Regions from separate parts of the Bradyrhizobium ottawaense genome, predicted to be linked through region 2. Evidence: predicted binding sites of a transcription regulator. Region 2 holds the regulator's gene; each other region holds the start of a gene.
What was found. The regulator LexA, encoded in region 2, represses DNA repair genes until DNA is damaged. The targets are predictions, from matches to a motif close to TGTTCNNNNTGTGTTCNG.
Positions count from the first base shown of each region.

Region 1: the regulator LexA is predicted to act here: its motif matches at 3,474-3,491, upstream of CIT37_RS38380 (DNA recombination protein RmuC).
Region 3: the regulator LexA is predicted to act here: its motif matches at 3,007-3,024, upstream of ruvC (crossover junction endodeoxyribonuclease RuvC).
Region 4: the regulator LexA is predicted to act here: its motif matches at 2,906-2,923, upstream of CIT37_RS03850 (helicase-related protein).

Region 1 is NZ_CP029425.2:8,204,011-8,211,279, reverse strand. It holds gene recR (recombination mediator RecR) at 1-153, shown strand, start outside; gene CIT37_RS38390 (hypothetical protein) at 181-618, shown strand; gene CIT37_RS38385 (AmpG family muropeptide MFS transporter) at 738-2,102, opposite strand; gene CIT37_RS38380 (DNA recombination protein RmuC) at 2,244-3,443, opposite strand; gene def (peptide deformylase) at 3,614-4,138, shown strand; gene fmt (methionyl-tRNA formyltransferase) at 4,277-5,212, shown strand; gene truA (tRNA pseudouridine(38-40) synthase TruA) at 5,219-5,956, shown strand; gene dapE (succinyl-diaminopimelate desuccinylase) at 6,128-7,269, opposite strand, start outside.
Region 2 is NZ_CP029425.2:4,081,205-4,088,473, forward strand. It holds gene CIT37_RS19525 (DUF2171 domain-containing protein) at 1-21, shown strand, start outside; gene CIT37_RS19530 (ComEC/Rec2 family competence protein) at 118-2,394, shown strand; gene CIT37_RS19535 (GAF domain-containing protein) at 2,404-3,345, opposite strand; gene CIT37_RS19540 (hypothetical protein) at 3,562-3,996, opposite strand; gene lexA (transcriptional repressor LexA) at 4,559-5,260, opposite strand; gene CIT37_RS19550 (molybdopterin molybdotransferase MoeA) at 5,437-6,648, opposite strand; gene CIT37_RS19555 (hypothetical protein) at 6,877-7,083, opposite strand; gene CIT37_RS19560 (HAD-IA family hydrolase) at 7,254-7,269, opposite strand, start outside.
Region 3 is NZ_CP029425.2:7,657,927-7,665,195, forward strand. It holds gene CIT37_RS35840 (metallophosphoesterase) at 1-375, opposite strand, end outside; gene ruvB (Holliday junction branch migration DNA helicase RuvB) at 505-1,539, opposite strand; gene ruvA (Holliday junction branch migration protein RuvA) at 1,689-2,306, opposite strand; gene ruvC (crossover junction endodeoxyribonuclease RuvC) at 2,449-2,976, opposite strand; gene CIT37_RS35860 (YebC/PmpR family DNA-binding transcriptional regulator) at 3,212-3,958, opposite strand; gene CIT37_RS35865 (methyl-accepting chemotaxis protein) at 4,169-5,914, shown strand; gene CIT37_RS35870 (methyl-accepting chemotaxis protein) at 6,022-7,269, shown strand, end outside.
Region 4 is NZ_CP029425.2:820,997-828,265, reverse strand. It holds gene CIT37_RS03850 (helicase-related protein) at 1-2,641, opposite strand, end outside; gene CIT37_RS03845 (DUF3108 domain-containing protein) at 3,365-4,174, opposite strand; gene rpmB (50S ribosomal protein L28) at 4,733-5,044, shown strand; gene CIT37_RS03835 (AAA family ATPase) at 5,450-6,424, shown strand; partial or broken gene CIT37_RS03830 (phospholipase effector Tle1 domain-containing protein) at 6,490-6,682, shown strand; gene CIT37_RS03825 (hypothetical protein) at 6,799-7,269, shown strand, end outside.

The DNA.
Region 1 (7,269 bases), 4.1 Mb from region 2:
GGCCAGACCACGGCGCACTACATCACCGACCTGCTCCAGGACGCCAACGTAAAAGTAACCCGGCTGGCCCATGGTGTGCCTGTCGGTGGCGAGCTTGATTATCTCGATGAAGGTACGCTATCGGCCGCGATGCGGCAGCGTACCCTGTTCTAGCCATCCAGACTTTACGGAACGGACGACATGACGAAACTTTTCGCCACACGCTTGGCTTTGGTCGCGACGATGATGCTGCTGGCGAGCCCGGCCATCTCAGCGCAGCAGGACGACGGGGCGCCGCCGCCGTCCAAGCCCGGCAAGCCGATCAACGCCGGCGAGGTGTTGTCCGGCGAGTTGAACGCCTTGAAAGTGCGCGACGTCAAGAATGCCGGCAAGCGGGTTGCGACCTACCAGATCACGTCCGAGCCGCGCCGCCTGCCGCCGCCAAACGGGCTGTGCAATCTCGAGACCGGGCCCGAGACGTTCCAGCTCGTTCCGAGCGGCGATGCGCAGGCCGCGCAGCTGAAGACGTTCGTCGGCAAGGAAATCTCGGTCAAGGTCGACGAAGTCGCCTGCGCCAGCGATCCCGGCCAGATGAGCGAAGCCGTGATCACGAAGTGGAGCTTGATCAAGAAGCAGTAGGGGGATCAGATCGAGATGCCGTAGGGTGGGCAGAGCGAAGCGTGCCCACCGCCTCTGTCGAATGCTTGGAGCGATGATGGGCACGGCGCAAGTGCGCCTTTGCCCACCCTACGAGAGCATCACACCCTCACCGGCCCCAGCGCTTCGAAATGTCCGCGCTTCTGCAGCCACGCGAGCAGCACCAGGCTCGGGACTGCCACCAGCACGCAGATCACGAAGAACAGCGGCCAGCCCGTGGTGTCCGCGACATAGCCCGCGCTCGACGACAGATATGTTCGCCCCACCGCCGCGAGCGCGGTGAGCAGCGCATATTGCGTCGCCGTGTGCAGCGGGTTCTGGCAGAGCGCCGAGAGGTAGGCCACGAAGATCACGGTGCCGATGGCGCTGGTGAAGTTCTCGGCACAGATCGCGAGCGCCAGCGCCCATTGATTGGTGCCGACCACTGCGAGCCAGGCAAAGGACAAATTGGCCAGCGCCTGCACCACGCCACCGATCCAGAGCGACATTGCCAGCGGATAGCGCCGCGCGACGAAACCACCGGCAAACCCGCCGATCAGGGTGGCGGCGAGGCCGACGCCCTTCACGATCGCCGCATAATCGTTGCGGGTGAAGCCGAGGTCGATCACGAACGGCGCCGTCATCGTGCCCGAGAAGGCATCGGTGAACTTGAATAGCACGACGAAGGCGAGCGCGGCGAGAGCATCCTTGCGCGACAGGAATTCGGAGAACGCGCCGATCGCCGCGCTCAACACACGCGCAAATGCGGTCTCGGTTTGTGTCGCAGCTTCCGCCTGTGCGGATTGCGCCGGCTCGGTCGCGGCCAGCGCGGTGATCGTGCCGATCAGCACCATCGCGGCCATCACCACATAGCCCCACATCCACGCCGAGGTGCGGGGTATGCCGGTGCCTTCGAAGCCCGAGACGATGAACAGCGCGCCCGCGGTCGAGACCAGCATTCCGATGCGGTAGGCCGCAACGTAAGCCGCCATACCGGCGGCCTGCTCGCTCTCCGGCAGGCTCTCGACGCGGAAGGCATCGACCACGATGTCCTGTGTCGACGATGTCGTCGCCACCAGCAGCGCGCCCAGCGCGACGTAGAACGGCGAGCGCGCGGGGTCGGTCATCGCCAGCAGCAGGATCGCGACGATCAGCAGCAATTGCGAGAACAGCAGCCAGCCGCGCCGCCGCCCGAACGCGCGGGTGAACAGCGGCACATGCAGCGCATCCACCAGCGGCGCCCACAGGAATTTCAGCGTGTAGGGCGTGCCGACCAGCGCGAACAGCCCGATCGTCTTCAGGTCAACCCCGGCCTCGCGCATCCACACCAGCAGCGTGGAGCCCGACAGCGCCAGCGGCAGCCCCGAGGAGAAGCCGAGGAACAGCACGATCAGCACCCGGGGCTGCAGGTACACGGCAAGGCTGTCGCGCCAGGAGGGCGCAGGGACGGAGGTCGCGGCGGGGGAGGTCACGTCGGGAGCGGTCATGGGGCGGTGTTAGCAGATTCTGGGGGTGATGCCTCTGCCACAAATCCCGTCATGCCCGGGCTTGTCCCGGGCATCCACGTTCTTGGTGCCGTTGAAAAGTCCGTGGATGGCCGGGACAAGCCTGGCCATGACGAAACGGTGTCACTCCCCCGCCTGGAGCTTCCGCGGAAACAGCTCGCCCGCGCCCGCGACCAGCCGCGGTCCCTCGGCCGGCGCGTCCGCCTTGCTGAAATCGAGCTCCTCGATTCGTCCTGCGCGCTTCTCGATCTTGTCGGCGGAAATCAGGATCTGGCGGACGTCCTCGTTCGCATCGGAAAAATGCTTCTGCAATTTGACCACGCGATCCCTGAGACGACCCAGATCGTCGCCGAGCTTGATCACTTCAGTCTGAATCTGGTCGGCGGCATCGCGCATGCGCGCGTCCTTCATGATCTGCTGCATGACCTGGATCGCCAGCATCAAGAGCGAGGGCGACACCAGCACCACGCGGGCGCGATAGGCCTTCTGGATCACGTCGTCGAAACCGTCATGGATTTCCGCATAGACCGATTCCGACGGCACGAACATCAGTGCCATCTCCTGGGTCTCGCCGGTGACGAGATATTTTTCCGCGATGTCGCTGACATGCTTCATCACGTCGCCGCGCAGCCGCTGCGTGGCAACGCGCTTCTCCTCGTCGGTGCGGGCGTCGTGCAGCGCCGTCATCGCCTCCAGCGGAAACTTCGCGTCGATGCAGAGCGGGCGCTGGTCTGGCAGGAACACGACGCAGTCGGGCCGCTTGCCGGTCGAGAGCGTGAACTGGAACTCGTAGGCGCCCTTCGGCAGACCGTCCTGGACGATCGCCTCCATCCGCGCCTGGCCGAAGGCGCCGCGCGACTGCTTGTTGGCGAGCACGTCGCGCAGGGTCGTCACCTGGGTGGTGAGATCGGTGAGGTTCTTGTGGGCGCTGTCGATGATGCCGAGCCGCTCGTGCAGCGCGCGCAGGCTCTCCATGGTGTTGCGCGTCGAATGTTCCATCGACTGGCCGACGCGATGGGTGACCGAATCCAGCCGCTCGTTGACCGCGCGCGCCATCTCGGCCTGGCGTCCCGCCAGCGCCTGGGTCATGGCGTCGACCCTCCCTGAGGATTCGCTCTGGGCGCGCAGCACCTCGCTCAGGCGCTCCTCGAGCTCGTCGGCCCGGATCGCATGCGCCATCGCGAGTTCCGCGCCGCGCCGGCCCGAGCGGGCGATCACGACGGCGATCGTCACCAGCAGGGTGAGGACAAGGGCGCCGAAGCCGATCAGGGCATCAATCGTGCGCACCGGCCAGTCGGCCAGCATGAATATGATCTCGTTCATGGGCCCTTCTAGCGCGATTCGCCGACCTTAGCGAACGAAGAGGGAACGGTTATGGTTAATAGCCCCCTAATTTTTATGGTTAACGAAACCTCAAGTTTTATGGTTAGCGAGGGGTTAACGGGGTTCCCGGCCGGATTGACCGCGTCCGGCGCGCGGCTTAAATCGCGGCCATGGCCCTCAGAGAAATCATCATCCTGCCCGACAGGCGGCTGCGTCTGGTCTCCAAGCCGATCGAGAAGGTCACGCCGGAGATTCGCAAGCTTGCCGACGACATGTTCGAGACCATGTACGACGCGCCCGGTATTGGCCTCGCCGCGATCCAGGTCGCGCAGCCGCTGCGGCTGATCACCATGGACCTCGCCAAACGCGACGAGAACGGCGAGACCACGCCACTTCCGCGCGTCTTCATCAACCCCGAGATCATCGCCTCGTCCGAGGAGCTCTCGGTCTACGAGGAAGGCTGTCTCTCGATCCCCGAATATTACGAGGAGGTCGAGCGCCCTGCGAAGGTGCGCGTGCGCTTCACCGATCTCGACGGCAAGGTGCACGAGGAGGACGCCGAAGGTCTCTATGCCACCTGCATCCAGCACGAGATCGACCATCTCAACGGCGTGCTGTTCGTCGACTATCTGTCGAAGCTCAAGCGCGACCGCGTGATGAAGAAGTTCGAGAAGGCCGCCAAGCGCGCGGAGTAACCACGTTCTCCGCCGTCATGCCCGGCCTTGTGCCGGGCATCCACGTTCTGTGCCGCCGCAGGCCGGAAGAACGTGGATGGCCGGGACAAGCCCGGCCATGACGAGTACGTTGCTCGTTTCCGAGGATTGTCTCGCCACATGCCCCTCCGCCTGATCTTCATGGGCACGCCCGATTTCTCCGTGCCGACGCTGCTCGAGCTGGTCGCGCATGGCCACGAGATCGTCGCCGTCTACACCCGCGCGCCGAAGCCCGGCGGGCGGCGCGGCCTGCAATTGCAGCCGACGCCGGTCGAAGAAGCTGCGCGAAAGCTCGGCATTCCCGTGCTGACGCCGAAGACGCTGAAGACGCAAGAGGCGCTCGACGAGTTTAGCACCTTCGATGCGGATGCGGCCGTCGTCGTCGCCTACGGCATGATCCTGCCGCAGGCGATCCTCGATGCGCCAAAACTCGGCTGCTACAATCTGCACGCTTCGCTGCTGCCGCGCTGGCGCGGCGCAGCGCCGATCAACCGTGCGATCATGGACGGCGATGCCGAGAGCGGCGTGATGGTGATGAAGATGGATGTCGGTCTCGATACCGGCGACGTCGCCATGGCCGAGCGCCTCGCGATCACGGACAACATGACTGCACTCGATTTGCACGATCGTCTCTCCCGTCTCGGCGCCGATCTCATGGTGCGCGCGATGGCCGCGCTCGGGCGCGGCGGGCTCCAGCTCAAGAAGCAGAGCGAGGACGGTGTCACCTACGCCGCCAAGATCGACAAGGCCGAGGCGCGCATCGACTGGACCAGGCCGGCGCGTGCCGTGCTGCGTCACATCCACGGCCTGTCGCCATTCCCCGGCGCCTGGGCCGAGCTTGCCGGCGTCAGCGAGAATGCGCGCGTCAAGATCCTGCGGTGTGAATTGGCAAAGGGGTCGGGCGCGCCGGGCGAGGTGCTCGATGACAACCTCACCATCGCCTGCGGTGAGGGCGCCATCCGCATCATCGAGATCCAGCGCGAAGGCAAGGGCCGGATGCAGGCCGCGGATTTCCTGCGCGGCGTGCCGTTGAAGGCGGGAGCGAGGTTCAACTGATCAGCGATGCCCCGCTACAAGCTCACCATCGAGTATGACGGCGCGCCGTTTTTCGGCTGGCAGGTGCAGGACACGCTGCCTTCGGTGCAGGGCGCGCTGGAGGCGGCCGTGAAGGCGATGACCGGCGCGGATTTGCGGGTGCATGGCGCCGGCCGCACCGATGCCGGCGTGCATGCGCGTGGCCAGGTCGCGCATGTCGATATCGACAAGCAGTTTCCGCCGGGCCGTTTTCGCGATGGGCTCAACGCGCATCTGCGCCCGTATCCGATCGCGGTGCTGGAGGCGGAGATCGTGCCTGACACGTTCGAGGCGCGCTTCTCCGCGGTGAAGCGCCACTACCGCTACCGCGTGATCAACACCCGCGCCAACCTCGCGCTCGACATCGGCCACGCCTGGCGCGTGCCGCGCCGGCTCGATGCGGATGCGATGCATGCGGCGGCACAGCGTCTGCTCGGCAAGCACGATTTCACCACGTTCCGCGACACCGAGTGCCAGGCCAAGTCACCGGAGAAGACGCTCGACCAGCTCGACGTGCTGCGTGACGGCCGCGAGATCACCATCGTCACCTCGGCGCGCTCGTTCCTGCACAGCCAGGTGCGCTCGATGGTGGGCTCGCTGATCTGGGTCGGCGAGGGCCGCTGGACCGCCGACGACCTCTCCGCAGCGTTAGAGGCGCGCAACCGCGCCGCCTGCGGCATCGTCGCCCCGCCGGATGGGCTGTATCTGATGAAGGTGGACTATTAGCGCGTGATGCCGCCACTTCCGTCATGGCCGGGCTTGTCCCGGCCATCCACGATCTTTCTTGCTGGGACTGAAGTACGTGGATGCCCGGGCCTTCGCCTCGCCGAAGAGGCTTTGGCCTCGCAGGCGGGACAAGCCCGGGCATGACGGCGGAATACTTGGCAATGACCGCACCTACCCGAAATACCGCGTCAAAATCCCGCGATAGACCTGCGTCAGCTTCTCCAGATCCTTGACGGGCACCCGCTCGTCGACCTGATGCATGGTCTGGCCGACCAGACCGAACTCGATCACCGGGCAGTAGCTGGAAATGAACCGCGCATCCGACGTGCCACCTGATGTCGACAGCTCGGGCTTGCGGCCCGTCACCTCCTCGATCGCGGAGACCGCGAGATCGGTGAACGGGCCCGGCTTGGTCACGAACACGTTGGAGTTCGAGGGCTCCCAGACGATGCGGGCCTTGATGCGGTTGCCGCAGGCTTTTGTCAGCCGCGTCTCGACCAGCTCGCGCAACGAGGCCTGGGTGTGGTTGTCGTTGTAGCGGATGTTGAACTTGGCGCGGGCCTCGCCGGGGATGACGTTGCTCGCTTTGTTGCCGACGTCGACCGAGGTGAATTCGAGATTGGAGGCCTGGAATTGCGCGCTGCCATGGTCGAGCGGCTCGTCGGAGATCGCAACGATCAGCCTGGAGATGTCAGGCACCGGATTGGAGGCGCGATGCGGATAGGCGACATGGCCCTGCACGCCGTCCACGTACAGCGTGCCGGATTGCGAGCCGCGGCGGCCGACCTTGATGGTGTCGCCGAGCGCCTCGACATTGGAGGGCTCGCCCAGCACGCAATGGTCGAATTTCTCGCCGCGCTCGGCCGTCCATTTCAATAGCTTGATGGTGCCGTTGATGGAGACGTCTTCCTCGTCGCCCGTAATCAGGAACGAGATCGAGCCCTTTCCGTCGTTGCGCGGCTTGCCGTCATTGGCGGCGAGATGCTCCAGCACCGCGGCGACCGAGCAGGCGATGCCGCCCTTCATGTCGACCGCGCCGCGGCCGTGCAGGATGCCGTCCTTCACCTCACCGGAGAACGCACCGATGCTCCAGGCGCTCTCGTCACCGGGTGGCACCACGTCGGTATGGCCGGCAAAGGTGATGTGCGGGCCTTCGGTGCCGATCCGCGCATAGAGATTGTCGACGTCGGCGGTGCCGGGCTCGCTGAAGGTCACGCGGTGGCAGGCGAAGCCGGCGGCGGTGAGGGCTTTTTCGAGCACCCCGAGCGCACCGGCATCTTCAGGGGTTACCGAGGGGCAGCGGATCAGATCGC
Region 2 (7,269 bases):
ACGATGGAAGAGGAAAAGTAGGGGGAGGCTCCCTTCGTTCTCGGTTTGTGCCGCTATTCGCGCGGCCGCACGTTCCGGTAGCCTTGGCGGCAATCGCGTCGCGTAGGATGCAGGGATATGGCGGAGCCGGGCCGGCCAGCACGGTCCCAGGGTATAGCCGGGACGTGGCCGGTCGGTCGTGCTGCGCAGGCGGGCGGCTTGGTGCCGGCGGGCTTTGGCGCCTGGTCGGCAATCGTCGAGACGCTGCGTGAATGGGCCCGCGCGGAGGCCGGCGCCGGGCGACTGTTGCCGTGGGTGCCTGTCGCCTTTGGCGGTGGCATCGCACTCTATTTTGCCGCCGATCATGAGCCGGTGCTGTGGGTCGTTGCTGCGACGGCTATCGCGCTCACGTTTGGCGCGGTGCTGTTGCGGCGGAGCCGGCTGTTTGCGCCTGCGATCATGATTGCGGCGGTCGCTTCCGGCTTTGCCGTGGCAACCTGGAAGACGGCGCGCATCGCCCACCCCGTGCTGGCCAAGCCGCTCTATTCAGTGTCGCTGTCGGGTTTCGTCGAGGCCCGCGATATCCGCGAGCGAACCGATCGTTTCGTGCTGCGCGTCACGGCCATGGAGGCGCAGCGCAGCGAGGTCAAGCTGGAACGCGTCCGCCTGTCGGTGCGCAAGGGCACTGCGCCCGAGGTCGGCAGCTTCGTGCAGCTCAAGGCGCGGCTGATGCCGCCGCTCTCGCCGGTGCGCCCCGGCAGCTACGATTTTTCGCGCGACATGTTCTTTCAGGGCATCGGCGCCTCCGGCTTCGTGATGGGCGCGATCACGGCTTCAGTCCCGCCCGATGCCGGCGGCCTGCGGCTGCGTTATGCCGCCTTCATGCAAGGCCTGCGCGATGCGATCGACGCCCGCATCCGCGCCACGCTCGAGGGCGACAACCGCGCGATCGCGACAGCGCTGCTCACCGGGCGGCGCGATGCGATTTCCACGCCGGTCAACGACGCGATGTTCATCTCGGGGCTCGGCCATGTGTTGTCGATCTCCGGCTATCACATGGCGGTCGTCGCCGGCGTCGTCTTCTTCGCGGTGCGCGCACTGCTGGCCTTGATCCCGGGACTGGCGGCCGGCTTTGCCATCAAGAAATGGTCGGCGGCCGCAGCGCTGGTGGCGGCTGCGTTCTATCTGCTCTTGTCTGGCGCGGAGGTCGCGACGCAACGTTCGTTCTTCATGACGGCGGTGGTGCTGATCGCCGTGATGGTCGATCGCCGCGCCATCACCTTCCGTACGCTCGCGGTGGCGGCGCTGATCGTGCTCGCGGTCGCGCCGGAAGCGCTTGTGCATCCGAGTTTCCAGATGTCCTTTGCCGCGACGCTGGGTCTCGTCGCGCTGGTACAGATCGGCATGCCGAACCTGTTTGCCTCACCCGATCATTCGGCGACCGCGCGCGTCGCGATGTGGGGCGGCCGCGAGATCGCGATGCTGTTCCTGGCCTCGCTGATCGCCGGGCTTGCGACCACGCCCTACGCCGCCTTCCACTTCCACCGCGTCACGCCCTACGGCGTGCTCGCCAATCTCGGTGCGATGCCGGTGGTCTCGGCGCTGGTGATGCCGGCGGGGCTGCTGGGATTGCTCGCAGCGCCGTTCGGGCTCGACGGCGTGTTCTGGTGGCTGATGGGGATCGGCATCGACTGGATGGTCGCGGTCTCGCGCTGGGTGGCGGCATTGCCGGGCGCGGTCGGCCGCATCCCGGCGTTCGGCATCGCGCCGCTGATCGCAGCGAGCCTGGGGGTCATCGTGATGGGCCTGTTGCGTACGCCGTTGCGCTGGGGCGGTGCCGTCGTGCTGCTGGTTTCCATCGGCTGGGGGCTGTCGGTGCGGCAGCCCGATATCCTGATTGCCGGGGACGGCGCGAGCGTCGCGGTGCGGGGCGGCGACGGGCGTTTGCATCTGATCAGGGCAGGCAAGGACAATTTCGTGCTGAGGGAGTGGTTGGCTGCCGACGCCGATCCGCGCGATGCCGGCAGTAGCGCGCTGGCGAGCGGCATATCGTGCGACGAGTCGGGCTGCGTAACGCCGCTCGCAGACGGACGGCTGGTCGCGCTGGCCTCGCGCATCGACGCGTTGGCGGACGATTGCAACCGGGCTGCACTGGTGGTGACGTCAAGGCCCGCGCCGCCCGATTGTGCGGCGATGGTGGTGGATCGGCAGCGGCTCGCTCGCCAGGGCGCGCTGGCATTGACCCGGCGTGGCGACGGCTTTTCGGTTCAGGCGGTGAGGGCAAGAGGCACGAACCGCCCGTGGTTACCGGCCGGTGCGGGCGAAGGTGACTTCGACGGCAGCCTTGCGCAGAAGGCGGCTCCCCGCAGCCGCGACGCAACGCCATCGGAGACCGACTTGCAGGCCGACGATTGACGCCATCGATTACAGATACCAGGCCAGCACGGCTTCGAGCTTTGCCTTGCCGATGACCGGCAGGGCCACCATTCGGCTCAGCCCGGCTGCGCAGGCCTCAGAGCCCGCGATCGAGCCGTCATGAGTGAGATCGTCGTTGAGCGCGGGCATGCCGGCGGCCCAGGCGCCGCCGATGCTGCCTTCGCCCCTGGCAATGGAATTGGCGGCATAGCGGGCGGCAAGGTCGGTCTGCGCGCTGCAATCGCCGGCGCGAAAGACCAGCGCCGAACGGGCCTCGTTCGGGACCCAGATCTCGAAGCGTCGCGCAATCGGCGTTGCCTGCGCGGAGAGGAAAGTCAGGACCCAGGTTTGGTCGGTGCCGGTTCGGTAGGGCACGCCGACACCCAGATTGATCCCGACCTTGGCTGCGTCCTCCCAGCGCAGGAAGCTCTTGGCGTCGTGCAGGTCCTTGATGATCAGCGGCAGGCCCGCCTTCCAGGTGCGTCCGGGAAGTCCGAAGCCGCGAGGAAATTTAGTGTGGCGCGAGTTGAATTCGAACATGTCCGCCGCGCCGTAATAGCCGTCGACGAGGCCCATCTCGTGGGAGAGATCAGGATCGTTGTGCCAGAGTTCGATCGCGCCGACATGCGCCTCGTCGTCGCCGCAGAACAGCACCATCACGGCTTGCAGAAATTCGCCTGCAAACACCGGCACCGCCACGCCGCAGGTGAGGCCGGCGGCGACGGCCTGATCGGTCCGCTTGAAATAGGAGTTGGCGAATTTCGTGAGGATGACGGGATGGCCGCAGGCCCAGGCCTTGCCTGGAAGCCCCTCGTCATATCCGAAGTGCAGATCTTCGCTGACGGCCTTGAACGCGGACAGCCCTTCGTCGTAGAGGCCGCCGCCGAATTCCAGCCGCATGCGCGTCCGGTCAGGCACCCAGAGTTCAACGACGCGAATAAAGGTTTTCATCGAGCGTGTCCGCCGCCTCAAACCACGACAGCATCGGTCATTTGGCTGCGGAGCGGAGGTTCAAAATTCAGGCAGGACGGCCCAAACTTCGTGCGGCGACGAGGTGCGGCGGCGCTCGCCGATCGAATTTCGTGAAACACAAACCCACCGGGCTCGCCGGCATCGGCCGGCGACGGCATTTCAATCCTGGCCCCGGACCCGCCGGGCCGGAGGGCGTCAGCCGATCGGCAGTCGCGTGACCGTCGGGCGACTGTCGGCGATGATCTGCGGCTTGTGCTCGCGCTCGCCGATCGGCTGGGTCACCGGCAGTTGCAGCACGGTTGCGCGCTGGCCCTCGACGAGCTGCGTCACCAGCACGGATTTGCCGTCCGGGAATTCGATCGCATCATGATGGCGATCGGGAATGTGCGGATCGATCTTGCCGAACTTGCCGACGCGGGAGTTGACGGTGCGCGTCCAGATCCAGCGGTTGTCGTAACGGACGTTATCGGCGAAGGCGAGCTCCGTTCCCGGCAGCAGGCAGACCGCGACGGAGAGATCGGCTTCGGAGGCGAAGCCGCGCGTCGAGGTGCCGCGGAATGTTGTCGTGACGATCGTCTCGCCGACTTCTGCGGGGCGCGTCGCGACGGCATGCAGGCTGTAGTCACACATCGGGTGCTCCTCTATGCAGAGATAGCGACCCGCACCCCTTTTGGAGGCGCAGGCCCCTACCAGAGTGGAAGCACGTGACGGTCTGCTTGGTTGTAGGCAAATCTGCGGCTGGGATCCGCGAGCCCCGATCACATTATCTTTTCCATCTTTTCCGAATTCGATAGGAACAAAGTCGGCTTCCGTGCATTTGGCAGGCGCGCGTCAACGACCGGCGAAACCAGCCAGCCCGAGTATCGTCAGCTCGGCTGCGTGCGCGCTGCATTGCGGTTGTTGCGGATTTTCTGGATCACGGCCGTGTCCTAGCCGACATGAATGATGCGACCAGCGTTGCTGCGGCTGCGCTCAAACGATCCGGCGCATTTGGGCTGTCCCCCTCGAACTCGCAAGGCCGCGAAGCGATGTTGCTTCCCGCGGCCTGCCGAGGATGTCGCGAAAGGGGGAGGGGCCGGACAATCTGTGCAGAACCAGAAAGACTATCCAGCCGGAGCGGACCATCATCCGCTCCAATCTCTGATCGGCGATGCCGACCGAAGGCGCGCGCGAGGCGCTGAAGACTCCGGTATCAGTACTTGCGGTAAAGCCCGATCAGCTTGCCCTGAATCTTCACGCGGTTCGGCGGCAGGATGCGCACCTCGTAAGCGGCATTGGCGGGCTCCAGCGCGATCGAGGCGCCGCGGCGGCGGAAGCGCTTGAGCGTGGCTTCCTCGTCGTCGATCAGCGCCACCACGATGTCGCCGGTATCGGCGCTCTCGTTGCGCTGGATCAGCGCCATGTCGCCGTCGAGGATGCCGGCCTCGACCATGGAATCGCCGCGCACTTCGAGCGCGTAATGCTCGCCGGAGCCGAGCATGTCTGGAGGCACGCTGATGGTGTGGCTGCGTGTCTGCAACGCCTCGATGGGGGTGCCGGCCGCGATGCGGCCCATCACGGGCACCGCAACGGGCCGCTCGCCCTCGTCCGCGGACGGGCTGGAGCTCGCGCGCAGCTTGCCGAGATTGCCCTCGATGACGCTTGGCGTGAAGCCGCGTCGGTTGCCGGCGGCAGCTTGGAGCTCCGGCAGCTTGATCACTTCGATGGCCCGGGCGCGGTTGGGCAGCCGGCGGATGAAGCCGCGCTCCTCGAGTGCGGTGATCAGGCGGTGGATGCCTGACTTCGAGCGCAGGTCGAGCGCATCCTTCATCTCGTCGAAGGACGGCGGCACGCCGCTTTCCTTCAAGCGTTCGCTGATGAACCGCAGAAGCTCGTATTGTTTGCGCGTTAACATCTCGACCAAAGTCCCCCGGTTGATGTCGTTCGATTCCGAGACGATGAGTTCAGCGATAAGCCGCTACATCCTCGAAACAAATCATGAACGGACACTATATGTTCGATACATGTTCCGCAACTGCTTAATTTACCGTGAACAGAGCGAAACTCGCCGAATGCGTGTGGCCGCGCAGTTCAGACGGGGAGCCGCAGCACTTCGCAGGGGCTGCCGGCCTCGGCCTTTGGCGCAAGCGGTGCGCGCACGAGAAGTACCTGTGCTGCAGCAAGATTCGCAAGCAGAGAGGAGTCTTGATGGCTGACGGGAAGGGCGACGAGCGTGCCGTCGTCGCGCAGCTCCAGGCGCGCGCGCAGATAATCCTCGCGCTGGTCATTGGCGCCGAGATCGCGGCCCAGCACGGCGCGCTCGCGACGGTGATGAATCACCGAACGGCCCGACAGCGCGCGAATCAGCGGTACCATGAACAGGAAGGCGCACACGTAGGACGACACGGGATTGCCGGGCAGGCCAATGACGCTCATCGTCCCTAAGCGTCCGTGCATCATCGGCTTGCCGGGCCGCATCGCGATCTTCCAGAACGCCAACGCGATGCCTTCGTCCTTCAGCGCCTGCTGGACCAGATCGTGGTCGCCGACCGATGCGCCCCCGGTCGTGACCAGGACGTCGGCGCCGCTTTCGCGCGCGCGGCGGATGCCGGCGGTGGTGGCCTCCAGCGTATCGGCGGCAACACCGAGGTCGATGGTCTCGGCGCCCTCGCTGCGGGCGAGCGCGTGCAGGGCATAGCCGTTGGAATAGACGATCTGGCCGTGCCCGGGCGTTGAGCCCGGCATCACCAGTTCATCGCCGGTGGCGAGGATCGCGACCTTCGGACGACGGCAGACGGCGAGTTGCGGGTGATTCATTCCAGCGGCGAGGGCGAGATCGCGCTCTGTCAGACGGGTTCCCTTGCGCAGGAGGACGTCACCCTCGCGGAAATCAACGCCGGCGGGGCGGATGTGCCGACCCACGATCGCGGCTTCCTTGATCGTTATTTGCTTGCCCTCGGCGATCGTGTCCTCCTGGATCACGACTGCGTCGGCGCCGTCGGGAACGACGCCGCCGGTGAAGATCCGCACGGCTTCGCCGGCGGCGACCCTCTCCGTGAACGGACGGCCCGCTGCGACCTCACCGATCAACGTCAGCCTGGAATCGATCGTTGCCGCATCGGCCGCGCGCACGGCGTAGCCGTCCATCGCCGACATCGCCTGGGGCGGTTGGGTGCGCCGCGCAGCGACGTCCTGCGCGAGCACGCGATGGTAGGCTTCGTCGAGTGAAACCATCTCTGCAGGCAGCGGCTCTGCACCCGCCAGCACCGCAGCAAGGGCGTCGGAAACCGGCATCAAGGCCACGGCGAAACTCCTGCTCGGCACGTTCGGACGAAATGTTCCGACAGTCTTCTAGCCGAGCGCGGGGGCAGAGGCAAAAATGCGGAGCGGGCACGATTTATCTTGCCGCTTTCCGGCCCTGGATCGAAGGCAGGCTCAGGCTTGGCGTGGCATGATCCAGAGAACGAGGCCGATCGGCAGGAGGGTGGCCATGGCGAGGACGAGAATGACGAGTGCCACGGCCGGCATCGCTCAACTCCCGCTCGGCCGGTCCGGCCCGTCGTCCAGCGCGACGTCGGGAGCCTTCGGCCCTTGATCCTTGTCGGGCAGCGGATCGGCCTGGGATTTCAGGTCGGCGGCCTTGCTGATCAGCTTGGCGGAAAGGTCAGAATCCGAGGTGGTTCTTGCGAATTCAAGCAGGAGAGAGGCTTGCTTGGTGAGATAGGTTTTGCCCAGCACGTCCATAAGTCCGGTGTAGAAGTCCCAACGGACTCAAGAGTCCGGAAGGGGCCATTCCGTTCCCGGAACTCCGTACAAAAATGCACAAAGCGCTCTGGTTCCTCATTTTGGGCAAAATTGGCTCCGGGAGGGCTGCCCCGACGTTGGCGCCTCCCGATGAGCGGAGATCGTCAGATGCCCAATGCC
Region 3 (7,269 bases), 3.6 Mb from region 2:
CACGGCATGGACGCCGAGCGGCGCCTTCAGGCGGGCCAGCACCCTCGCCCATTCGCGCGACGGGATGAGGCGCGTGACCTGGTGCACGCCGGCGACATAGTCGCCGAGCAGCACGACGAGGTCGGCCTTCAGCGCGTTGGTGCGGTCGACGATCGACTCGATCCGCTCCAGCGACATCCAGGGATCGCAGGCATGAATATCGGCGATGGCGGCGATCTTCAGCGGAAGATCCGCCGGCCATTGCCGCGGCGTCGGATGATAGCGGGTGACGCGGAGCCGCAGCACCGGCTCGATGCCGACGCCATAGGCGGCGGTCGAGACGCCGAGGGCGGACAGACCGCCGATGGAACGGATGAGATGACGGCGCGTGATCATGAAGACCCGATCGTAATGCGCCTTGTTGATGCGGTCCGATTGGAGCGGAATTGGGGTGCGTTCGTGCAGAACGTCTGCACGAGATTACCAGAAATTCATGATAGAAGGAGCGCGCTGCATTGGCGCAGCTCAGTCGTCGCTCTCGTCCGTGCCGAACAGGCCGAATTGTGCCGCCGCATCGCGCGAGGGCTCGGCGATGCCGAGATGGCGGAAGGTATGCGAGGTGAGCAGACGGCCGCGCGGGGTGCGCTGGAGATAGCCGCACTGGATCAGATAGGGCTCGATGATGTCCTCGATCGCATCGCGCGGTTCAGACAGTGCAGCAGCCATGGTCTCGACCCCGACCGGGCCGCCGCCATAGTTCATCGCGATGGTCGTGAGGTAGCGACGGTCCATCGCGTCGAGGCCCGCGGCATCGACCTCGAGCGCGCTCAGGGCGTGGTCGGCGATCTTGCGGTCGATCTTGTCGGCATCGGCCGCCGAGGCGAAATCGCGCACGCGGCGGAGCAGGCGGCCGGCGATACGCGGCGTGCCGCGAGCGCGGCGCGCGATCTCGTTGGCGCCGTCCGCGCTCATGCCGACATTGAGCACCCGTGCCCCGCGGGTGACGATGCTTTCGAGTTCCTCGATGGTGTAGAAGTTGAGCCGCACCGGAATGCCGAAACGATCGCGCAACGGATTGGTGAGCAGGCCGGCGCGCGTGGTGGCGCCGACCAGGGTGAATTTCGACAGCTCGATCTTCACCGAGCGCGCCGCCGGGCCCTCGCCGATGATGAGGTCGAGCTGAAAGTCCTCCATCGCGGGATAGAGCACCTCTTCCACCGCCGGGCTCAGGCGGTGGATCTCGTCGATGAAGAGCACGTCGCGCTCTTCGAGATTGGTGAGTAGAGCTGCGAGATCGCCGGCCTTGGCGATGACGGGACCCGACGTGGCACGAAAGCCGACGCCGAGCTCCTTGGCCACGATCTGCGCCAGCGTGGTCTTGCCCAGGCCCGGGGGACCTACGAACAGGACGTGATCCAGCGCCTCGCCGCGCTTGCGCGCCGCCTCGATGAAGATCGAGAGGTTCTTGCGCGCCTGCTGCTGGCCGACGAAATCGGACAGCGACTGCGGGCGCAGCGCGGTGTCGCCGACATCGTCGCTGCGGCGCTCGGGCGAGACCATGCGGTTGGCCTTGGGATCGCTCACTCAGCGAACTCCTCGTAGGGTGGGCAAAGGCGCGCTTCGCGCCGTGCCCACCATGTCTCCGATCGGTTGAAAGATGGTGGGCACGCTGCGCTTTGCCCACCCTACGAGACCGACCATTGCCGCGCTCACTTCGCCAGTTCCTTCAGGCCGAGGCGAATGAGTTGCGCCGTCTCGGCGTTCTCGCCCGCGCTGCGCGACGCGGATGCAATGGCGGCGGCCGCTTGCGGCTGACCATAGCCGAGATTGACCAGCGCGGAGATCGCATCCGCCACCGGGCGCGGTGCCCGCTGGTCGTCGACGGCGCCGGCAAGATGCACCACAGCCGGATCGACATTGGCGAAAGCCGGCGCCTTGTCCTTTAATTCGGTAACGATGCGCTCGGCGACCTTGGGGCCGACCCCGGGCGTGCGCGCCACCGCGGCCTTGTCGCGCAGCGCGATGGCGTTGGCGAGATCGAACGGCGCCAGCGTGCCGAGCACGGCGAGCGCGACCTTGGCGCCGACGCCCTGCACGGTCTGGAGCAGGCGAAACCATTCCCGCTCCTGGTCGGTGCGGAAGCCGAACAGTTTTATCTGGTCCTCGCGGACATAGGTCTCGATCGACAGCACGGCAGCCTCTCCCGGCGAGGGCAGATGCTGCAGTGTACGCGCCGAGCAATGCACCTGATAGCCGACGCCGCCGACGTCGAGGAGCACATAATCCTCGCCGTAGGAATCGATCAGGCCCTTGAGCTTGCCGATCATCTCGAGACCTCGGTCGCGGCAAGAACTCCTCTTTCGTCATGGCCGGGCTTGTCCCGGCCATCCACGTCTTTAACATCGGAAAGAAAGAACGTGGATGCCCGGCACAAGGCCGGGCATGACGACGGTGATGTACGCTTGCCCATCATAACCCCGCCACCTTCAGCCTGAGCGCGGTGCTCTGGCGGTGATGAGCGTGGGTGATGGCGATGGCGAGCGCGTCGGCGGCGTCGGCGGACGGCGGCTCGGCCTTGGGCAGCAATATCTTCAGCATCATTGCGATCTGTTGCTTGTCGGCATGGCCGGCGCCGACCACGGTCTTCTTGACCTGGTTCGGCGCGTATTCGGCGACAGAGATACCGAACATCGCGGGCGCCAGCATGGCGACGCCGCGGGCCTGGCCGAGCTTCAGCGTCGCAACGCCGTCCTTGTTGACGAAGGTCTGCTCGACCGCGGCTTCCATCGGCTGATGGTTCGAGAGCACGGCCGCGAGCCCCTCGTGGATCGCGAGCAGCCGGCGCGCCAGCGGCAAATCGTCCGGCGGTTCCACCGAACCGCAGGCGACGTAGATCAGGCGATTGCCCTCAGCCTCGATCACGCCCCAGCCGGTGCGGCGGAGGCCAGGGTCGATGCCGATGATGCGAACGGGGCCACGAATCGGGAGCGCAGTCATGGGTCAGTGATAGCGGCTGGCTGCCGTGGGGGAAACAGAAACAGAACGGAAGTAACAGGGGAAGTGGCGTCTGGTGCCCCGGGCGCGACGCAGCGCAAAGCGGTGCGGCGCTGAACCGGGGCCCAGTTTGCCACCGATGCTTAGAGAACGATGGGTCCCGGCTCTGCGCAGCAGCGCACCGGACGATGCTTCGCATCGCCGGGGACGCTGCAGCGCGTCCGGGACACGGTGAACTTCAGCCGCCCATCTTCGCGACCAGCGCGTCCGACACCTCGAAATTGGCGTAGACGTGCTGGACGTCGTCGTGCTCGTTCAGCAGATCCATCAGCTTGAGCAGCTTCTCGCCGGTCTCGTCGTCGACCGCGACCGTGTTCTGCGGTTTCCAGATCAGCGCGGCCTTGCGCGGCTCGCCGAACTTGGCCTCCAGCGCCTTGGCGACGTCGCGATAGCCTTCGGTCGAGGCGTAGATCTCGTGACCGGCTTCGCCGGAGACGACATCGTCGGCGCCGGCCTCGATCGCCGCATCGAGCATGGCGTCGTCGGAGGCCACGCTGCGGTCGTATTCGATGATTCCGGTGCGATCGAACATGAAGGACACCGAGCCGGTTTCGCCGAGATTGCCGCCCGACTTGGTGAAGAAGGAGCGGATGTCGGAGGCGGCGCGGTTGCGGTTGTCGGTCAGCGCCTCGACGATGACGGCGACGCCGCCGGGGCCATAGCCCTCGTAGCGGATCTCGTCATAGTTCTCGCCCTCATTGCCGAGCGCCTTCTTGACGGCGCGCTCGATATTGTCCTTCGGCATGTTCTCCTGGCGCGCCGCGATGATGGCGGCGCGCAGGCGGGGGTTCATGTTGGGGTCGGGCGTGCCCAGCTTGGCCGCGACGGTGATTTCCCGCGCCAGCTTGCCGAACAGCTTCGACTTCTGGGCATCCTGCCGCCCCTTGCGGTGCATGATGTTCTTGAATTGGGAATGTCCGGCCATGCGTGGTCTCTCGGGGGTCTCTTGGAAGCGTACGCCAATGAGGGTGGGAAACGCGGCCTTATAGGCCGCCAACCCACCGGAATGAAAGGGTCTCGGATACTTTAAGGTAACCCCGTACAGCCCCCTGCCTAGAGGTGAGGCATCGTTAACCCTGACTTCATTCCAGCCTGCGAAAATAACCTCCGAGCGTCCCCCGACAAGAGAGACCTGATGGCATTCGGACTATTTCGGAAGCGTCTGCCGGATATGGCCGCGCCGGTGGCAGCCGCAGAACCCGCGCCGCCGGTGGCCCAGTCCGAGCCCGCCCCAGCCGAAGGTGATTCGGCGCGGGAGATCCTGGAATTGCTGGAACTCGAGCTCGGCGCGATGATCCGCCAGCTCGAGCGCGCCGCCAATTCGGTGGCGGGCGGCGCCGAAGCGACCGCATCGACGCTTGCCGCCATCCGCGACCGCACCGACGCCCTGACCGGCCGGACCAATGCCGCGCAATCAACCGCCTCGACCTTCGCCCATGCCGCCGACAAATTCACCCAGTCGGCGCTGGGGATCGGAGCGCAGGTTCGCGAGGCCGGCAAGCTCGCCGACGAGGCCAGCGCCGCGGCGCAGGAAGCCCGCGCCAATGTCGATCGCTTGCGCGAATCCTCCGCCGCCATCGGCAATGTCGTCAACCTGATCGCGCAGATCGCGCGGCAGACGACGCTGCTCGCGCTCAACTCGACGATCGAGGCCGCACGCGCAGGCGCTGCCGGAAAAGGCTTTGCGGTCGTCGCAACCGAGGTCAAGGCCCTCGCGGTGCAGACGCAAGGCGCGACGGAAGAGATCACCAAGAAGATCGACGCACTGCAGCGCGACGCCGCCGGCTCTGCGGATGCCGTGCACCGCATCTCGCAGGCGATCGAGGCGATCCGCCCGGTCTTCGAGACCGTCAACGGCGCGGTCGCCGAACAGAACGCCACCACCAGCGAAGTCTCCGGCAACGCCGCCAGCGCCTCGGAGTTCATCGTCTCGGTCGGCGAGAGCGCAGCCGAGATCGATGCCGCGACCAAGGCCGCCGAGAGCCACGGCGAGAACGTCGCCAGTGCCGGCAAGGCCGTCACCACCTTCGCACAGAAGCTGAAATCGCGCTGCGCCGTGCTGCTCCGCCAGAGCGAGCACGACGACCGCCGCAAGACCGAGCGGCTGCCCTGCCATCTCAAGTTCGAGAGCCCGCGCGGCGTGATGCCGGTCTATGAAATCTCGATGGACGGCGTGCTGATCGGCGGCGCGGATGCAGGCCGGCTTGCACCGCAAGCGATGATCGAAGGCACCCTCGAAGCCGTCGGCGCCTGCCGCCTGCGCGTGGTCGAGCAATCCAAGGCCGGTGTACGCGCGCAATTCGCCAGCCCCAATGCCGAGCTCCGCGAGAAGATCGAGGACAGGCTCTGGGCGATCCACGAAGAGAACACGGAGTTCGTCACCCGCGCCATGGAAGCGGGCAACGCGCTGACCCAGATCTTCGAGCAGGCCGTTGCCCGCGGCGAAGTTGGGATCGACGACCTGTTCGACACCGACTACGCCGAAATCGCCGGGACCAATCCGCAGCAATACCGCACGAAATATCTCGACTGGGCCGACCGCGCGCTGCCGCCGTTCCAGGAGGTCTTTCTGGCCAAGGACCAGCGCTTGGCGTTCTGCGCCATGGTCGACCGCAACGGCTTCCTGCCGGTGCACAACAAGATCTATTCGCACCCGCAGCGGCCGGGCGATGTCGCCTGGAACACAGCCAATAGTCGCAACCGCAGGATATTCAACGATCCGGCGGGGTTGGCGGCCGCACGCAACCTGCGCTCGTACCTGGTGCAGAGCTATGCGCGCGACATGGGCAATGGGAATACGGTGATGATGCGCGAGATCGACGTTCCGATCCGCGTGCAGGGCCGACACTGGGGCGGATTTCGCACGGCCTACAAGCTCTAGTGCACGCTCAGGCAAGACGCCGCGCGCGAATCATCCTCTAAAGTCGAAATTGGAATGGGAATGCCGCGGTGAGCCGATGAACGGCTCCGCCTGGAGAAAGCCCGTAAATGTCCTTCGCACAACTTGCAGTATTGGACACCGGATCCAACCGGACGCTCGCTGAGCGGCTGATCGATCAGCTTGCCGACCGCATCGGCGGCCTCGGCGTGGAACTCGCCGATATCGCCGGCAACGTCCAGGAAGTCGCAAACCGCGTCGCAAACCAGTCGGAACGGTTCCACCATCTCCAGGAGACCGCCGAGACGATGGTCTCGGCCAACCACGATATCGCCAATGCATCGCAGGCCGTGCAAACCACCACGTCCGCGGCGGTTGGCGAGATCGCGCAATCGCGCAGCGCCGTCGACACCGCGGTCAACCACATCTCCGAGCTCGTCGCGGCGGTGGAGCGCATCGAGGCGCGCCTCAGTGCCGTCGGCTCGGCGCTGGCGCAGGTCGCGAAAGTCTCCGGCTCGATCGAGGCGATCGCGAAGCAGACCAATCTGCTGGCGCTGAACGCAACCATCGAAGCCGCCCGCGCCGGCAATGCCGGTCGCGGTTTTGCCGTGGTGGCAAGCGAGGTGAAGAACCTCGCGGAAGCCACCCGCCAGGCCACGCACCAGATCTCCGACACCGTGCGCGATCTCGACGGCCAGATCGAAGGCCTGATCGGCGAGAGCAGCGACGCCTCGCAGCGCGCCAAGACCGCCGGCGAAGGCGCCCAGCAGATCTCCGGTATCATCTCGCGGGTTCAGCAGGGCTTCGCCTCCGTGGAGGCGGAGATCGGCAGCGTTACGCGCGCGGCAACCTCCAATCTCGGACATTGCGACACCGTCATCAGCGAGCTGAACGAACTCGCCAAGGGCGTCGACCTCTCCTCGCGCGATCTCAAGAGCGCCGATCAGCGCGTGACAAAGCTGCTCGACACCTCCGAAGGCCTGATCGCACTGATCGCCGACAGCGGCGTGGAGACATCGGACGCGCCGCTGATCCGAATCGTCGTCGAGACCGCGAAGCGGATCTCGACCGAATTCGAGGCCGCGATCGATCGCGGCGACATCACGCTCGACCAGCTCATGGACGAGACGTATCGCGAGATTCCCGGCTCCGATCCAAAGCAATACCTCACCAAATACGTCGACTTCACCGACCGCGTGCTGCCCGCGATCCAGGATCCGATCCAGAAATCCGATCCCCGCATCGTGTTCTGTGTCGCCTGGGCCAAGGGCGGCTATCTGCCGACCCACAACCCCAACTACCGCCTGCCGCAGGGCAAGGACCCGGTCTGGAACAACGCCAATTGCCGCAACCGCCGC
Region 4 (7,269 bases), 3.3 Mb from region 2:
GCGCATCTTCGACGGTGACCGGCTCGGCGACCGCTTCGGTGGAGGCCTCCGCCGGCAGGCCGGCAACGGCCTCCGCCGCGGTCTCGGTCGAGGAGTCGGCGCTTCCTTCAGCCGGCGGCGTCTCGGCCGCGACCGTTTCCACCACGGCCGGCTTTTGCGGCAGCGGCGGACGCTTCTCCATGCGATAGCCGAGCGCACGCAGCACCGAGGCGAAATCCTCGCCGGCAGATCCGGTGAGCGAGGTCATCGCCTGCGTCACCACGAAACTGCGGCCGTCGAAGGCGCCGGCCGGCTTTTCGCCGGACGCGTTCTCGCGCCAGGCCAGCGCCGGGCGGATCAGATCGGCAAGACGCTCCAGGATGTCGACGCGCACGGCGCGTTCGCCGGCCTGCTTGTAGCCGAGCACGCGATAGGCATCGCGCGGCAGCGCCTTGTCGACCGGGAACGAGGTACGGCCCGAGCTCGCCAGATGCTGCGCGCCCGACAGCGAGGACAGATCGACATTGTCCTGCTTCAGCGCCCACAACAGCGCTGCGAGCGCACGCGCGGCAGGCTTCAAAAGGCCGGGGAAATAGATGTGGTAGGCGCCGAACCGGACGCCGTATTTGCGCAGCACCGCGCGCGAGGGCTGGTCGAGATCCTTCAGCTCGTTCGCGATCTTGGGCCGCTCCAGCACGCCGAGCGCCTCGACGAGCTGATAGGCGATGCCGCGGGCGATGCCGGTGACGTCCTCGGCCTTGGAGAGCTCGAACATCGGCCCGAGCAGCTTCTCGACATGCGTCTTGAGCCAGAGCTCGAGCCGGGCCTGCACTTTTTCGCGCGGCGCCCCGGTGAGACGCTCGTCCGAGATGATGCGGATGCGCGGATGCAGCGCCTCCTCTGCGGCAGACAGCCGCGCCACGGCGTCGCCGGTCCAGCGGATGGTGCCTTCCGAGGTCAGCACGAACTGATCGTCCGGCGCGTTGCCGAGCTTTTCGGCGCGCGTGTTGATCTCGCCGGCGAGCACTGCTTGCGCTGCAGCCTGCAAGGCTTTCGCATCCGAACCAGCTTCCGCCGCATCCGGTGCAAAGGTGAAGCCGTCGAGGCGGCCGATGACATGGCCTTCGACGATGACTTCGCCGGTCTTGCCGATTTCAGTATTCAAGCTCGTGTTCTCCCGCAGGCGGCGCATCAATACACTGGTCCGGCGATCAACGAAACGCTCAGTCAAGCGTTCATGGAGCGCATCCGATAATTTATTTTCGACCTCGCGGGCGATCCCCTGCCAGCGTTCGGGGTCTTTCAGCCAGTCCGGGCGGTTGGCGACGAAGGTCCAGGTGCGGATCTGCGCGATCCGGGCCGACAGCGTGTCGATGTCGCCGTCGACGCGGTCGGCCTGGGTGATCTGGGCCTCGAACCAGGCGTCGGGGATGCAGCCCTTCCGCATCAGGAAGCCGTACAACGTGGTCACCAGCTCGGCATGGGCGGCCGGCGACAGTTTCCGGTAATCGGGGACCTGGCAGGCCTCCCACAGCCGCTCCACCGCCGCCTTGCCATGCGCGATATCGCGCACCTCGACGTCGCGGGCGGCATGGTCGAGCACGCGCATGTCCTCGGCGACAGGGGCGCGCGTCAGCGCCTCGTGGCCGGGGGCGAGGTTCAGGGACACCTGGAGCGCGCCGAGCGAGGAGAAATCCAGCCTGGCGTTGCGCCATTGCAGCATCTTCACGGGGTCGAAAGTGTGGTTCTGCAGCGCGTTGACGAGCTCGGGCTCGAACGGTGCGCAGCGGCCGGTGGTGCCGAAAGTGCCGTTGCGCGTGGCGCGGCCGGCGCGCCCCGCGATCTGCGCGAATTCGGACGGCGTCAGGCGGCGGAACTGGTAGCCGTCGAACTTGCGGTCGGAGGCGAAGGCGACGTGGTCGACGTCGAGATTGAGACCCATGCCGACGGCGTCGGTGGCGACGAGATAATCGACATCGCCGTTCTGGAACATCGCCACCTGCGCATTGCGGGTGCGCGGTGAGAGCGAGCCCAGCACCACGGCGGCGCCGCCATGCTGGCGGCGGATCAGCTCGGCGATGGCGTAGACTTCATCGGCCGAGAACGCGACGATCGCGGTGCGGCGCGGCTGGCGCGTGATCTTGCGATCGCCGGCGAATTCCAGCTGCGACAGGCGCGGCCGCGTGATCATGGAGACGCCCGGCAACAGCCGCTCGATGATCGGGCGCATGGTGGCAGCGCCGAGCAGCAGCGTCTCGTCGCGGCCCCGGCGGTTGAGGAGCCGATCGGTGAAGACGTGGCCGCGTTCGAGATCGCTGGCGATCTGGACCTCGTCGACGGCAAGGAAGGAGACGTCGAGGTCGCGCGGCATCGCCTCGACGGTCGACACCCAATAGCGCGGGCTCTTCGGCTTGATCTTCTCCTCGCCGGTGACGAGCGCGACCGCCTCGGCTCCGACCCGCGCGGCGATCTTGTTGTAGACCTCGCGCGCCAAGAGGCGCAGCGGCAGCCCGATCATCCCGGAAGGGTGCGCCAGCATCCGCTCGATGGCGAGATGGGTCTTGCCGGTGTTGGTCGGCCCGAGCACCGCAGTGACGCCGGCGCCAGGCACGCGATCGGACGGCGCGCGCTCGGAAGCGAAGGGGGAGGAGGAAAAGGGCATCTGGGGGATTAGGTAGTGGCGATTTGGGCGAATGTCAGTGCTGTTGTGGGCGGGGGCGGGCAGCGCTTGGAAGTCACCTCGCCCCGCTTGCGGGGAGAGGTCGGCGCAAAGCGCCGGGTGAGGGGGACTCTCCGCGAGTCCATCTGTCACCGCATCTGTGGAGACTCCCCCTCACCCCGACCCTCTCCCCGCAAGCGGGGCGAGGGAGAAAAACCTCGCGCAACTGTCTCACTTTGCGACGCTTTTCCCGTTAGTCTTAAGCTTCGGAACGACTCTAGAACGAATCGCGGCCGAATCGCTGACTCCCCCCGGAGTCATGTTCCGTTCACGCAACATGTCGCGGGAGTCTTATTGGCCGCAACTAGATGGAGTTTTGGGCCGCCGTACAAGTGACGTTTCGATGGCGCAAAGCCTTAAGTTGGGGACGGCGCGGAGTCGAATCAGAATCAGGGAGGAGTCAAATGGATTCCGGGACCGGAGCCGCCGGGACCAATTTTTGCGAAAACAACCCCATGCACAGTAGGCAAGTGATTGAATTTGCAAAACCTTCACGCAGCCAAAAACTCTGCTCGTCATTCCGGGGCGCGCCTCTTGGCGCGAGCCCGGAATCCATCGTGCAGCGGAGACTGTCTCACGATGGATTCCGGGTTCGCGACTGCGTCGCGCCCCGGAATGACGGCCGAGAGAGAGGGTAGAGAGAGAACGCGCTACGGCAGCCGCCGCTTACTGCGTCTTCGCCACCCTTGGCGGCTGGGCCGTGGTGATGAAGCTGGTCGCTTCCAGCATGGCCGGCCCCAGGGGCGTCGGCACTTTCAGCCAGAACGGGACCAGGACGCGGGTGCCGGCGACGGGGGCAAACGCAATCTCGATGTTGCGCTGGGCGGCGAGATATTTGATCACGGGGCGGTCGGGGATGTAGCCGGCGACGGGCACGAAATAGAGCGAACAGACCACCACCGGGCCGTGATAGCCCTTCTCCGCCTTCACATTCTCCATGCGCTTGAAATCAAGCTTCAGATCGTAGCGCATGCGGCCGTCGAACACCGGGGCCGAGTTGTGGCAGGCGTCCGGCGAGACTGGGTCGCCATTGCCGGGCACGCGCAGCAGCGAGGCCGTCATGGGGTCCCAGACGCCGCGGCGATGCGCGTCGGTGACGACGATACGGTCCGGATCGACCGGCGGCTCCGGCAGAATGGCAAAATCCTTCACATTGCCCTTGTCGAGCGTGATGCGGATCTCTTCGGTCTTCTTCGAGGTGGTGGTGGAGGCCTGGTAGCCGGTCGCCACCAGCGCGCCGTTGACGATCCGCCCTTGGCTAGCGCCGGTGCCGGACCCGCCCGTGAACGACTTCAATAGCCCCGAGGTGCCGCCCGCGGCCGCCGCCGAGAACACGTCGTCCTGGATGTCGATGTTCCAGCCGCCCTTGCCGACGGGAATGCCGGCCAGCGAGGCCTCATATTGCGCCTCGAGCTTGCCCTGCGCCGCCGCGGGCACCGCGCCCCACGCCACGGCCAGGCCGCAAAGCGCCGCCAGCCAGCCGGCAAAGCGCGGGCGGACTGAGCGCTCTTCTGGCGCAAGAGGGGACGTTGTGAGCACGAAACAATCCAATCGGGGCGCGACGGTTGTTACTTAAGCCAAAAACCGCGGCAAACAATGTGTCCGGGCGTCTCGAGCCGGGAACTCCACCGGAGTCTTCGGTCGCGAATACGCCCTTTATGTGATGGTAAGGCGCGACAAACATTGCCGTTTTGGTGATCGGCTTCGCCTCTCCCGCTGCCTTTTCCCCCTCGCCCCGCTTGCGGGGAGAGGGTCGGGGTGAGGGGGGCTCTCCGCGAGGGCGGTGATAGTTGAGGTCATAGGCGGCCCCCTCCCCCGCGGAGACGCCCCCTCACCCGGAATCCGCGCTATTCGCGCGCATTCCGGCCTCTCCCCGCAGGCGGGGAGAGGCGAAAAGACCGCCCAAATCCTTGACTACCCGCCCCTTCCCCCCTATACGTCCGCGCGCTCCCTGCAAGGACGAAGAATTAGCCCCCGTGGCGCCCCGAATGGCGGCCGCACTCGTTAGGGGTTCGAAACTTAAGGATTTCTACCATGTCTCGCCGCTGCGAACTCACGGCCAAGGGCCCCCTCGTCGGCCACAAGGTCAGCCACTCCAACATCAAGACCAAGCGCCGCTTCCTGCCGAACCTGGTCAACGTGACCTTCATCAGCGAAGCCCTGGAGCGCAACGTGCGCCTGCGCGTCTCGACCAACGCGGTGAAGAGCGTCGACCACAATGGCGGCTTAGATGCCTTCCTGCTCAAGGCCAAGGCCGACCTTCTGTCGCCCCGCGCCCTCGAGCTGAAGCGCGCCATCCAGAAAAAGGTCGGCCCGACGGCTGCACCGGCCAAGAAGGCCAGCTAAGTTTTTCCAGAATTGGGCGGGGGCTAGATTGCGTCGCGTGGCGTAGACTTAGCCAGTAAGAGTTTGCGTTGCGGCCGGATCGGAAGATCCGGCCGTTTTTGTTTGTGGACCTGCAATCTTCGCCCAAAGTGGAATTACGAGAAGTTGTGCTATGAAGTAGCTCTCGCAATCAACAATCATCTCTTGCTGGGGGAGACGTGGGGGCGGTCAACACCAAATCGAAAGCTGTCGCGAATCTTCCGCTTCCTACGCCTTGGCCTAATGCGAACGCTAGGCTACTGGGACTCGGCGTCGGCCTTCCTGTCGATCCTTTAGATCGACTAGCGCAGTTTAGCCCAGAGGAGTTTGAGCGCTTCACCCTCGAATGGGCCTCTGGCTATCTGGCTTCGAAAATTCCGGACGTTCATGAGGTACAGCAGCGGGGTGGCGCTGGCGACAAAGCGCCTAGACTTTATTGCGGAAGGATCGCACTTTTTCAATGGCCTTCAAGAAGTTAGATGTCCGCTTTGCGATCAGCCGATGTCGCCCGATCATACACACAAAGTGACAGTGGCGACAAAAGACATCTATGAGGCCTCCAAAGCAGAGGCGTCAAAAATCTTGGGCCGCCAGACTGATCTGGCCGCTGCAACCGAGAGCCTTAGAAATCGCAGAAAACTCAGAGAGGAAGAGCAAACCGATAGCTCGGCAGCAACGAGGGAGATCGATTCTCGTATCGCCAACGTTCTTATCCCTACAATGCGAGAGGGGGCGCAGCGCCTGGAAAAGCTAATATCGAGGCGGATCGAGTTGGAAGCGATTCGAAACGACCAAGATCAAGTGTCTAGCCTGCGCCTGGCAAAGCAAGCCATCGAAAGAGCATCGGCTAACAGCAAGGGCCCCGCCAAAAAATGGGAGCCGCTGCCGTCAAAGCTACTTCTGACGTTTTGTAAGGAGGTGGAGGCTGTTCTGAAGGAATGGAATTGGAAGGGCGAAGGACGAGTTGACTTTGATGAATCAACCTATGACATCGTCATCGACGGTCAATCTAGACGTTCGCATGGCAAAGGCTTTCGAGCCATCCTGCATTCGGCATTCGTGCTGGGGCTACTCAGGTACTGCGGAAAGAATGGTCGCCCCCATCTAGGCATGGTGCTCCTCGATTCGCCTCTCACGAGCTACAAGAAGGGAAATATTGGCGACGGGAATCAGGACGGACCAATAGATCCTGGAATGGAGAGTGGATTTTGGCGTTCGTTGACCAGCTTCAATACGAATCTGCAACTGATCGTACTTGAGAACAAGGAGCCGCCGAAAGATGTCGCTGCAGCGGTCCACTATGAGTGGTTCGCTGGAGAGAATGCGTTGAACGGTGAGCGTGCGGGCTACATTCCAGTCTAGCCTGCAAACTATTTGTTGCAATTCTGCCATACTCGCCCCGGTATCATCACCCCGAGGCGCATCCCATGGACCATCGCGCACACCCCGCACCCAACCCCTCGCCTAAAAACCTCGTCATTTGCTGTGACGGCCGGCAACGAGATCTCGGAGAACATCTCCAGCGTCCTGAAGCTCCATCGCTGCCTTCGGAAGAGAAACAAGACGCAGCCGCGGCAGATGGTGCTCTGCGATCCCAGGATCGGCCCGCTGCCGCCACCCGTAAACACCCTCCGCGCGCGTTAACCGTTCATTAACCAACGCACCCTAGCCTGCTGTAATCGTCCAGCCATCATTAGCTCGAAATGCCTTCCCGGTTCGCTCCAGGAGAAGCGCCGATGTGCGTTGCGTTGTTGACGTATGCCGATCTCAGTGCCCGCCTCAACATCTCGCGCGAGGCCGCGCGGTCGCTGGCGAGACGACGCCGGCTGCCGCGCTCGCGTTCGGATGACGGCAAGGCCCTGGTGAGCGTTGATCTCGCCGAGCTCCGGTACACGCCCCGCCCGCGACGTGCCGGCCGGGCAGACCCCATCGCCGCCTCCATGGCAAGGATCGAGGCCGTAGAGCCATTTCCGTTCCGACGGCGTCGGAACGGGGCTCCAGATTCTTATTCTGACGCGTTTTCTTCACGCGAACCGGTATCCACTTCGCTCGAAAACGCTCTAGAGACCGAGTCCTTCAAGGCGGAGATCGCGCGGCTCGAAGACGTCGCAACCGCCTACAGGGCCGTGTTCGAGCGCGAGCGGGACCGCGCCGATCGCCTCGCCGTCGAGCTGCAGCAGGCGACCGCCGAGACCATGGCAGCCAAT